One region of the Clostridium swellfunianum genome, then DNA from elsewhere that is predicted to be linked to it. Evidence: riboswitches for the same ligand, from Rfam matches in the RefSeq annotation. Region 1 holds a riboswitch; each other region holds the start of a gene.
What was found. A riboswitch is a leader RNA that binds a small molecule or an ion and turns the genes downstream of it on or off. The one in region 1 is predicted to bind cyclic di-GMP.
Positions count from the first base shown of each region.

Region 2: another riboswitch for cyclic di-GMP. It lies ahead of NBE98_RS22540 (sensor histidine kinase); the one in region 1 lies ahead of NBE98_RS06970 (DUF5667 domain-containing protein).
Region 3: another riboswitch for cyclic di-GMP. It lies ahead of NBE98_RS02285 (helix-turn-helix domain-containing protein); the one in region 1 lies ahead of NBE98_RS06970 (DUF5667 domain-containing protein).

Region 1 covers NZ_JAMOFV010000006.1:1,535,138-1,538,887, reverse strand. Annotated here, with positions in the region: gene NBE98_RS06980 (DUF3221 domain-containing protein) at 1-327, shown strand, start outside; gene NBE98_RS06975 (copper homeostasis protein CutC) at 414-1,100, shown strand; gene NBE98_RS06970 (DUF5667 domain-containing protein) at 1,201-2,382, opposite strand; cyclic di-GMP riboswitch class I at 2,515-2,603, opposite strand; gene NBE98_RS06965 (sensor histidine kinase) at 2,799-3,750, shown strand, end outside.
Region 2 covers NZ_JAMOFV010000006.1:2,740,765-2,744,514, forward strand. Annotated here, with positions in the region: gene NBE98_RS22540 (sensor histidine kinase) at 1-1,370, opposite strand, end outside; cyclic di-GMP riboswitch class II at 1,451-1,534, opposite strand; gene NBE98_RS13090 (hypothetical protein) at 1,722-2,453, opposite strand; gene NBE98_RS13095 (SipW-dependent-type signal peptide-containing protein) at 2,593-3,069, opposite strand; gene NBE98_RS13100 (hypothetical protein) at 3,107-3,750, opposite strand, start outside.
Region 3 covers NZ_JAMOFV010000006.1:457,593-461,342, reverse strand. Annotated here, with positions in the region: gene sstT (serine/threonine transporter SstT) at 1-84, shown strand, start outside; gene NBE98_RS02295 (hypothetical protein) at 136-750, opposite strand; gene NBE98_RS02290 (uracil-DNA glycosylase) at 834-1,475, opposite strand; gene NBE98_RS02285 (helix-turn-helix domain-containing protein) at 1,667-2,458, opposite strand; cyclic di-GMP riboswitch class I at 2,576-2,664, opposite strand; gene NBE98_RS02280 (MFS transporter) at 2,833-3,750, opposite strand, start outside.

The DNA of each region.
Region 1 (3,750 bases):
TTTATTTTTGTTTTAGGTTTTGCAGGGTGTAGTAAGGAGTTTAATAGTAAGTTAGGTATAAGAGGAGAAATAAAAAAAGTATCTAAAAATGATAAAGGAATGATAACAAGTATATTTGTAGAAGGTAAAATTGAACAGGACGCAGAATATGATAAGGCAAGTATTTATATTACTGAGAAAACTAAAATTTTTGAAGGAGATGGAAAGAAAAAACTAGAACTAAGTTCATTAAAAGAAGGTATGAAAGTAGAAGTGGACTTTGAAGGACCTATAAGAGAATCTTATCCTATACAAGTAGATGCAAAAGCTATAAGGGTTTTAAACTAATAATATTTGAAAGGTCTCAAAACTTAAAAGCATCTGCATTAGTCCATGCTTTTTTGATTTTTAAGTAACAGGAGAGGAGCAAGTAAATGATAGAAATAATAGCAACAACTCTAGAGGATGTAAAAAGAATTGAAGCAAGTGGCGCTGATAGAATAGAGCTTATTAGCGGCTTTTCGGAAGGTGGACTTACACCAAGCTATGCGCTTATCAAAAGGGCAGTACAAAGCGTTAACATACCCATAAATGTAATGATAAGGCCTCATGCTAAATCCTTTGTATATACAGAGGAAGAACTTCAGCTTATGCTTGAAGATATTCTTATTGCAAAGGAACTTAAGGCTAATGGTGTGGTATTTGGAGTTTTAAATAATCAAAATAAAATCTGCAGGCCTTCCTTGGAAAAGCTGTTAAAAGCCTGCGATGGCATTGATGTAACCTTTCACAGAGCAATTGATGAGCTTTCTGATCCTGCAGCTGGTATAGAAATTTTAGCTGAGTACAAGCAAATTACAAACGTGCTTACTTCAGGTGGGAAGGGTAATATAGTTCATAATATCCCTATTATTAAAGCAATGAAAGAAAAGGCAAAACATATTAATATAATGGCTGGAGGCGGCTTGGACTTTCATAATATTAATGAGGTTATGAAAAATACTAAGGTACCTCAGTACCATTTTGGAACCGCAGTAAGATATGGCAAGTCAGTTTTTGGAGACGTGGATGGCGAAAAGCTGAGATTGCTCATTAACACTATGTCAGAGTCAATTATATAAGTGAATCAGTGAAATGAAGAAGGGGTAAGGCTTTTGAAGCAGTAAGGGAGCGTAAATAGATTCGTATGTAACAAATCTATCTGCGCTCCCTCTGCATAAGCTATTTCTTCTTAGATTTTTCCTCAGTTTTCTTGGTTTCTTCTTTAGACTTTTCTTGGGTATTCTTTATTTCTTCCTTTACTTTTTCTTCAGCCTTTTTTGCTTGCTCTTTTACAGCTTCTTCAGATTTTTTCTCGGCTTCAAGCTTCTTTTCTTCTTGCTTTTTAGCTTCTTCTTTTTTTGCAGCTTCTTTCTCGGCTTGCTTTATAGCCTTTTCTGCTTTATTTTCAGCTGCAGCAGCCTTTTCCTCTACTTTAGCAATTTTCTCGTTTGATTTTTCAATCTGATTTTTAGCTGATTCAATTTTTTTATCAGTATCTTCAACAAGTTTCTTTACTGTATCTTTTGATAAATTAGCGGAAGTCTTCAGAGTCTCAAGTTCAGTTTTTAATGCTTCAGCGGTCTGGATTTTTTCTTCAGCTGCCTTAATGGCTTCCTCATCGCCGCTTATCTTTGCTGCTTCAAGTTCACTCTTTGCAGCATCCACCTGATCCTTAGCTGCAGAAACTGCTTCTTTTGCCGCCTTAGCACCATTGACAATTGCTGCTGTTTTGTTCTGTTGGCTTAGTGCATTTTCTAGGCCTTTTCTCGCTTGCTCTGGAGCCTTTGCAAGCACAGATTTTAATACTTGTTCACTTTTTTTATAGTATTCATCAAGAGTTTCAAGAGCCTGCTCAGCTTGACCTTGCTCTTCAATTGCTTTATCAATATGATCTGCAGCTTCGTTAAGCATTTCTAAATATTCCTCTGCAGCTTCATTTGCTAGTTCTTCCTCACCTTCGTTTACCATAACAGCAGCTTCTGCTGCTCTCTCAGCTGCGAGCTCTGCTTTGATAGATGCAAGCTTTTCTTCGCTTTGAGTGATAGCAATCTTAAGCTGTTCTATTGCACGTTCTAGGTCATAGAATATTGAATCAGGAAGTATCCCAGCAGAATCTTCAATTTGTTTCTCATCTATGGCAGTTTCATCTTCACCTGATACTACCGGTTGAGTTTGTTCCCCTGATTCGGTTGAAACCTCCTCTGGTGATACCTCTGTTTCGGATGTGCTTGTGTCCTCAGCTGCAGTAGCAGTAACTTCAGTTGATGCTTGGCTTGTATCTAATGTTCCTGAAGCATGTACGTTGCTGGACATTCCTACTAAAGCAGCCAGCAGAGCAATTACAATAAAGCTCTTTTTCATAAGTTTATTCCTCCCCATCAATTTAGTTATTTTTTAGATGATTTTATCCCGAAAATAATCTAAATTACGCCTGAAGGTAAAAAAATACCCAAACCTCATAAAAGGTTGGGTATTTTATATATTTCCAAACCTTTCGGCAGCTGGCTGACATAGTATACAAGCATACTTTAGCCCCTATAGCTTTGCGTCATTAGCTTTCACTAACTTTGCCTTTATCGAGTTTTATCATCTTATATAATATTATAGTTACTGCAAATCAAAAAAACAAGATGCAGGCTTTTGGGTTTTTCGTATTTGCAGAGTTATTTTATAAAATAGCTTTTACTCATGCATTAGAGAAGAGGCTGCTAATCTCACATACTGTTGTGTTGAATAGCGAAATATAAGATGGTAGAATAGTGGCGAAAGGAGAGAATATGAACCAACATAATAGTTTTAATAATTCAAGTTTATATAAAAGTGTAGTTTCAATTCTTTTAGGCTTTCTAGGTTTTGTGGGAATATTTTATTCCAGCAGATTTGACTTTAACGGCTTTTCAATAAATTTTACCTGGAGTATTGCACTTCCGCTGCTAGTGGCTCTTGCCTGGGGTATTAAATATGGAATCTTAAGTATTACCTTGGGTCTTGTTGCGCTATATCCCTTTATACTAGGAAGATATAATGGGTGGGCTTCCATGGTTGCAGTGATTTCCTTATATTTATGGATAATAATACATGGCTATGGAGGACAAAAGAGACTTCAGGTAAAGAAGTTTTACTATAACATTTATTTTCTTCAGCTTATTCATATAGTCATCAGAATGCTTTTGTATGTAACTCTTTTTGAATCTCTAATTAAATTAAACAGTAGTTTTCCTCCCTTTTGGAACTTACAGGCATACTGCAAGGTGGAAACAGGAATAGTTGTGCTGTTTGCAGTAAAAGGAATTATTGTAGAATCCATACTTGTGGCACTTTGTGATGCTCTTCTTTTGCTTCCTTTTGTACGAAAAATATTTGGGCTTAGAGTATCAAGAGGTGCAAAATACAACACTAGAATTATGATGGCAATTGTAGCCTTTGGTCTAGGCTTCAGTCTTATTATTCTAGGAATTCAAAACTATATAATTGATAAAATTCATCCTCTGTACTGGCTTATAAATACAAATGAAAAAACAAGACTTACTTTTTTTCTTGCGGTTATATTCTTTTTTATAATGGGAGGAATAACTTTAAGGTTTGTTCAGAGGATGTTTGAAACACAGGAAGAGATAAAAACTCTTAATGATGAGCTGGAGCAGCGTGTTCAGGACAGAACCTGTCAGCTTCAAAATGCAGTTAATGAGCTTGAAGGCTTTGCTTATACTATTTCCCATGACCTTAAGG
Region 2 (3,750 bases), 1.2 Mb from region 1:
CCTACTAAATCAAATAGTATATCTACATTATTAAGCTTAGATATATCTTCAATAAAAGATTCTATATTTTCCTTAAATGCACTATGTCCTTTTTTCTTCCAGCTAAGCCTATAAATTGTTTCCCTTAATTCCTTTATTGAATTATTTATAGAATCTCTAATAGCATTAAGATCTTCAATAACATCTACTGAATAGTTGTTCATCACCTTTTTAGTTAATGAATGGATTCCACATGCTGCTGCAAATAGCCTTTGACTAACACTATCATGAATTTCATTCGCTATTCGATTTTGTTCTTCACTTATTACTAACCTCTCATTGATTTGCTCTAATTCATTTTTTTCAAACACAACAGAACTTAAAGATGCTAAAAATCTTAATTGATCTATGTTTTCTCTTATAATAACTTTATCTTGACTTAAATTTATTTCAACTCCTAGTATTCCATATATTTTATTTAAGGACTTTACAGTGACAGCGATATAATCATAATTGCCTTCAAATATATAAACAGGTTCATCAGAGTCCTTAATATCATTTAAGTTATTGGTAATTACTTTACTTATTGCGTGTTTTGAGTATTCAGGTATATTGTTATCAAATAGTATAAGTAATTCGCCACTAGCGCAAGGTTCGAAAAAAAATACATTGTTTGCTTTAGTGATTTTCTTAGTATAGTCTACAAGTAATCTTATTGACTTATCTCCATTTTTTACATTTACAAACGAATACACCGCTTGATAGAGAGACATTGTATACTCCATAGACTCATTTAGTCTTTTATTTGTATTGGCTAATTGATTATTTAATATCTTAAGCTGTTCCCTTTCTCTTCCTATTTTATCTGCTAGCTTAAATAATAAATATATGGCCAATGTAATTAACACGAAGCTAAGTATTAGATTTGAATTGATTATTAAATTTTTTTCAAGGTTATGATCTGCTTTATTAAATATGTAGGCAGAAACTTCAGAAGAAACAATAAGATAAAAAATTAAGTTTATCATGCAATAATATATATTTAAAAAATGTATATTAATTAGAATTGTATTTAGTGAATACCATATATAGGGGCTGTTTATTCCTCCTGTAGGTATCAAAATCACTGTATTTACTATAATTTCAATTAAAATTAACAGCTTAATAATTGTCTTACCTGCATCCACTTTAATATACAAGTAATTTAAGATAATGGATGATATGCTTAAGCATAAAATCATTATTAATTTATTATTTATAGAAGATTGATTATTTGTAATCAAATAGAACAGAGAAGTTATTGCAAGTGAAAAATATCTATATAGATAAATTATTTTTATATCATCTGACATATGCTTTATTTTAACTAAATTTTTCAACACACTTATCACTTAAATTCCTTCCCTTCATCAACACTTAATTCCTATTTGTTTTTAATTTTTATTACAAATAAAAAAACCAACGAAAATAATTTTTCATTGGCCGGTTGCACCACTGGCTCAATATACACCAGGTGCCCAATTGCAGTGTATATTTCTTTGCCTCCATTATATTTAACTTTCCTACTTATTATATCACCTAATTGTATATTATTTCCAAATGATTTATGTGTCATTTTTTTATTTTTTATAGACAAATTTTGTTTTAATCATACCTTTCATTTGCTTTAATCAAACTTTATGACATCTTAATACAGCAAATTTAAAAAGACAGGGTTAGTTCATTCTATCCCTGCCTTCTTATTATGGTATATTCTTATTAAATTGTTGGAAATTAATTTTTATATCAAATAAAACTGTTTGTTTCTGGAGTTGATTCTGATCTTCATTAAGATTTGGAAAATATATAACAGTATTATTAGCCCAATCCTTATTAAATGAAGGAACTTTCTGTTTTACTTTATCTGCATACTTTTCCGGAACTCCAAACAGAATATAATCTTCCGAATCCATTCTCAATCCCTTAAGAATTGAATTTAAATTTCTCTGAAGTTCAGCCAACGTTCCAACAAAGTAACCCTCCATAGGTTCATTTTGAGAATCATATTTTACCTTTCCAGTCTTATCAAATAAAGTATATCCTCCAGCTATAACTAAGCTCTGTTTTAGCAGCGTATTATCGATAGGAAAATCCACTTTGATCTCTGAGATTGCAGCAGGTATTGTACCAACATTTTGAGCTTTAGAATTATACAACACCATTGCCCCTGGATATAAATCCTTAACAGATATAGACAACTTTTTATTGTTATCTGAAATCTCTGTTGGTTGAAGCTTCACATAATTTTGCGTTGCATCATCTATGCTAAAAATAGATGATGCAGATCCATTTGAATCTTTCATAAATTCAATATTTAATTGTCCCGTTGAAACGGTATTAAAAACCGTTAAATCATCCTGCCAAGCAGCAAAGCCTATACCCATTAGACTAAGCGCAGCAACAAAGCTTATACACAATAATTTTATCTTTCTCATAAATGCTTACACCTTTAGATAATGTTATAATTAAATTATCTTATTATCACCTTTTCATATGTTAAGATTTTTTTTCGACTTAACTAAATATATATTAATAAAGCAGGTTTATAACCTGCTTTATTAAATTAAGATTAATTTATTTGTTAAATTGTTGATAAACAGCTGTAGCTGTAAATGTTGCATCTGAAGTTTGTGGAGCATTCTCTCCAACTGTCATTGTAATTGTTACATTCTTTTGTTCAGTCACAGCTAAAGTAGGTTGGCTAGTTGTACTAACTGTTAACCAGCTAGGAACATTACTAAATGTAAATGTACCATTCTTTACAGGTATTGTTCCATTATTCTTTACCGGAAGAGTAACTGTTGCAACAGCTCCTGGATATAAATTATCTAAATCAATAGTTGCAGTATTTTCACTACCACTAGCAGTTCCAAATGCTACATTAGCATTGTCAGCATTCCAAACTACACCGCCGCCAACAAAATCTACATCTAAAGTACCTGTGCTAACTGTATTATTAATAGTTAATGCATCTGTCCATGCTGCATATCCAGCTCCTAAGGAAACCATTGCCGCTACTACTGCAGCTGTTAATATTCTTGATTTTTTCATAATATACCCTCCAAAAATAATTTTTTATTTCATTCTATTATTTATTAAATTGCTTAAAGTTAAATTTTATTTGGAAATTTATGGATTTCTGTTCCTTTTGATCTGTAGTTAAATTTTTTGACATTAATGTATTGTCACTATCTGCTCCTTTAGGAAGTCCCATTACTATACAGTTTTGTGTTTCAGGATTAAATCCTTCTATTCCTTCACTGTCAAGCAAGTTCTTAATTGTACCTTTATCTTCCTCTGGGATATCTAAACTAATCACATCTCCCACTTCCATTGTTGTACCTGCTAATAATGTATTTAAATTAGTTTGCAAATCTTTCAAATGATATTTGTTTTGTTCTATAGCCCCAAGCCCTGGCAGTATTCCACCACCTATAATCCTTCCATTTCTCCAATGAGTATATCCACCAACAACAACCAATGCATCTTTCATTTCATCAGCAAATGTTCCGGTAGGTATCTTAACCTCTACGCTTTCAATTTTAACTGGTATTGAGCCTTTATTTTCATACTGCACTGCATAAAGTAATCCTGAACCAGGATATAAATTACTTAATGATACATTAACAACCTTAGTAGTTTGATCTAATGTACTTCCTAGATATGGTCCCAATTCAGCCTTGTTTGGAACTATTGTTTGACCAAATATCTTAGTTGTTGTAAACTCAACAT
Region 3 (3,750 bases), 1.1 Mb from region 1:
ACAGACGTTCTTTTCACAGCAGCAGCTGAATTTAGAAAATGGCGTAAAGAAGGAAAGAAAATTGATATTAAAAATGTAGCATAAAAATATAGTGCCTGACTCATGGCAAATTCACCATGAGGTCAGGCACTTTTATTAAAATTCAAATCTTCTTTTCATCTCATGAAGCCCCAGCAGCGGACCTTCAAAATATTCTTCATTCCTATAATCTCTTTTAAATTTATTAAAGTAATTGTATAGAAGCTCTATGTGCTCCTCACTGCCTATCTTTCCCAGTACATAACAAGCAACAGCCTGAGTATACGGGTATTTTATATGAGGAAGGATATTGGCAATTTCCTTCGAGTAATTGTCTTCAGCCTTTATAAGAATTCTTGCCGCAGACTCAATAAATAGATCATTGGCACTTCTTTTCAAATCCTCTAGCAATTTAGGCATCACTGTTTCCTTATGTTCCATTAACTTTCTATCTATAATAGCAACAGTTCTAGGTATAAGGGATTTTCTAAGCATATTGTAAAGCTTATTTATATCCTCTTCGTTTTCAACAACTCTATTTTCTTCTTCCATTTGCTTTTTCTTAGCATCTGGAAGCTGTCTGTAGAGCTCTTCATCCATTCCATTAACTGATACAGTAATATCTAGTATTCTAAAGGCAGACATCTGGCTTGGAATGTTATTTTTAAAAAACTCTTCACTTAGGTTATCATTTATGAATTGTTGCACATCTTTTGAACCTATTTTACTCATGCTTGCACCATCCTTTGTTGATTTCACTTTAAATTATATACAACATTTAAGTTTTAAACCATATTAAGCAATTCCTAATTAAATTACAAGTATAGTGCTTTAAAAGCCTTAACGCCTTCAATAAATTCATTTTTGCCGCCTTGAGCAGGATGCCTAACCTTATGACAGCTTATATTAAGCTTTCTAAGAGTCTGTTCTGCCTTATTGCCAACTGCAACAACATGCTTTATGTTAAACATTTCAATCATTCTTAAAAGCGGCTTTTCCCCAATAAGCAGCTCTTTGCTTAGAGGCGCTCTATTACTTTGTCCATGGCCTTCCTTGTGGGGATGAAACGGAAATGCGTTCCATGCAAGTGACATAATATCATGTTTTATAAGAGTATCCCATATTATAGTTGCTGTAGCTTCCTTAAGAAGCTTATCTTTTTCCTCTACAAGTTTGTATCCAGCCTCTCTGCCAAATAAGTCGAGTCCATTCATATTATTCATAAGCAAATGCTCACTTGTAAAAGGAACTCCTGTAAGCCTGCAGCCTCTGTAGCCTGGTGCCTCTCCTACAAGCATAACCTTTGGCTTTATCTTATTCATCTTATTTAGATAAATCAGTAAGTTCTTTCTTCTAATCTCATTATCCTTATACTCATAGGAGTACTGGTTGTACACATTAGGTGTAACTTCTGTCATAGCCAGCTCCTCTATGAAGCCTTCAAATTTGTTTCTCATCTAATCAATCCTTTATAGAATTAAGTTTACTAAATATTATTATATTAATAGTGAAGGTTTTATACAATGAGTGAAAATTTGGAAGGACTACTTTACTAGCAGGTTTGCTAATAAAATAGTCCTTTACATATGGGCATCTTCTTATATAACTATTTATTTAAATACTATATGTTATAAATCTATTTGATTGATTAAACTTGCAAAAAACCATTCATCCTGCTCGTTATCTTTCCTTGAACTGAATAAAAGCTTCTATTTAAAAGAGTAGCAATTTCTCTATAAGTTTTGCCGTTGTTAACCATAGACTTAAGAGTCATTTCTTCTTTGGTTGTCCACTTTTTTCGAGACGACATATCTTTCTTAAGCTTATCTGACTCTACCTTTGCTAAAAGCCATTCTGGAAGCTCACAGCTTCCTTTATCTCGTGAAGTTATGAAGCAGGTATTTATAAACTTAAGATCGCAACTTCTCGCATCCCATTTATCTTGATGTTCCTCTAAAAATATTTTAAAGTTATAGATAGTAATCTGATATTTCTTTACAGAATTAACCTTTAACCTTCTATATTTTACATAACCTCTGTTCATCCAATTATAAATAGTCCTCGTTCCAACTCCTAAAACAGAAGCAACATTTTTAGGAGTAAGGTATTCACCATTTGCAATAACCTGATCCCTAAGCCCTATTTTGTGTGCCTTAAGCAAAATTCCATTCTTTGTTCTTCCTAGCTTTTTTGCTATATTTTCTACAGGAATAACTCCCCACTTCTCCTCAAGGTATGATACTTCTTCTTCAGACCAGTGTTTATTTTCTGAGTTTAATCCAAGTCCTTTAGCTTTTTTTATAATACTCTCCCTGCTTCTATCAGGCAAAAGTCTTATTATTTCTTCCATAGGTTTTACATTATAAAAATCTTTTAATATTTGTACTTCTTCGTTTGTCCACTTTTTCTTTAAACATTTTTTTACTTCATTAGTATTCAATTCCCCACACACTCCTCAATTAATAAAACATTAGTTGTTTTTAGTTAACTTAATTATTAAAAAAAGACAAGCAAAAAAGGTGCCTGTCTAGTAAAGCTCAAAAAGTTAACCTATATCAACGGCAACCTGACAATCATGGCAATTAATCTTGCTTTAGACTCACGGCTTTGCGTCTCCACCTTTCGATGGGTTTGCTATTATACAAATATAAAATAATTGATTTATGAAGTTTTATTTCTATTATTTTACACTCATAATTATATTATATAAATTTGGCAAATTCAAGGTTTTTTATAATATAATTAAAATTACTTATTCTATTTTTGGAGACTTATATGTCTGAAAGCACTTATTCACTAGCAAATTCCATTTTCTTACTTTTTTCGCTCCATAATAAGCAATACTACTACAGGAGATAAGATGATTCCAGAAACTACTATAGCAGCAGAAATTGAGGTTTTTAAAGCTATAAACCCAATAATAGGTCCCCCAATAATCTGACCTAAGGCGTCTATCTGCCCATAGGTTGATATAACTGTAGCTCTTACCTCTGATTTTATATTTTTATTTCTCCAAGCACTGTATATTGGTCCATTGGTAGTTCTTAAAATATAGAATAAAAGGTACATGGATAATGCTAAAGTAAAATTTCCCGAAAACCCAAAGAAAATCACTGCTGCAACCATAAGTATATTAATTAGAGTTAGTATCCAAACCCTATCAAGCTCCCCTGTTTTCTCCATTCTTCGCTTTATATATTCAACTGCAAGTATGCTTATAAGCATCGCAGTGCCATCTATAATTCCAATCCAAACTATAGGCTTGATTCCTGCTATGTTTGGAAAGCCTATATCATTTTGAAGGTGCGCTGTCCATAATCTGTCAAAGCCTTCGCTATAAAGGCCATACAAAAGTGCTATAGACATCATTAAAACTAACACTTTGCTTCCTTTTATAAATTTAATCCCTTCCATGAAGGTATGTCTCATTTGCATCCAAGAATTTCTGTCTTCTGCAGGAGCGGGTTTGAAATTTTCCTCCTTCATAAAGAACATTAGAAAAACAGAAAGCATTATAAATAGAACTCCACCGATGATAATTGGCAAATTCATAAGCTTTACACCTATTACAGTACTTAAAAGTATGCCAATAAAGGAAGCCAACTGGCTCATTTGAGCTCCTTTTAAATAAACCCAATCTAAACTTTTGCCTTCCAGCTCATCTGCTATCCAAGCTTCATCTGCACCACTTGTAAAGGTATAGCCCAGTCCCCATAAAAACTGGCTTACTAT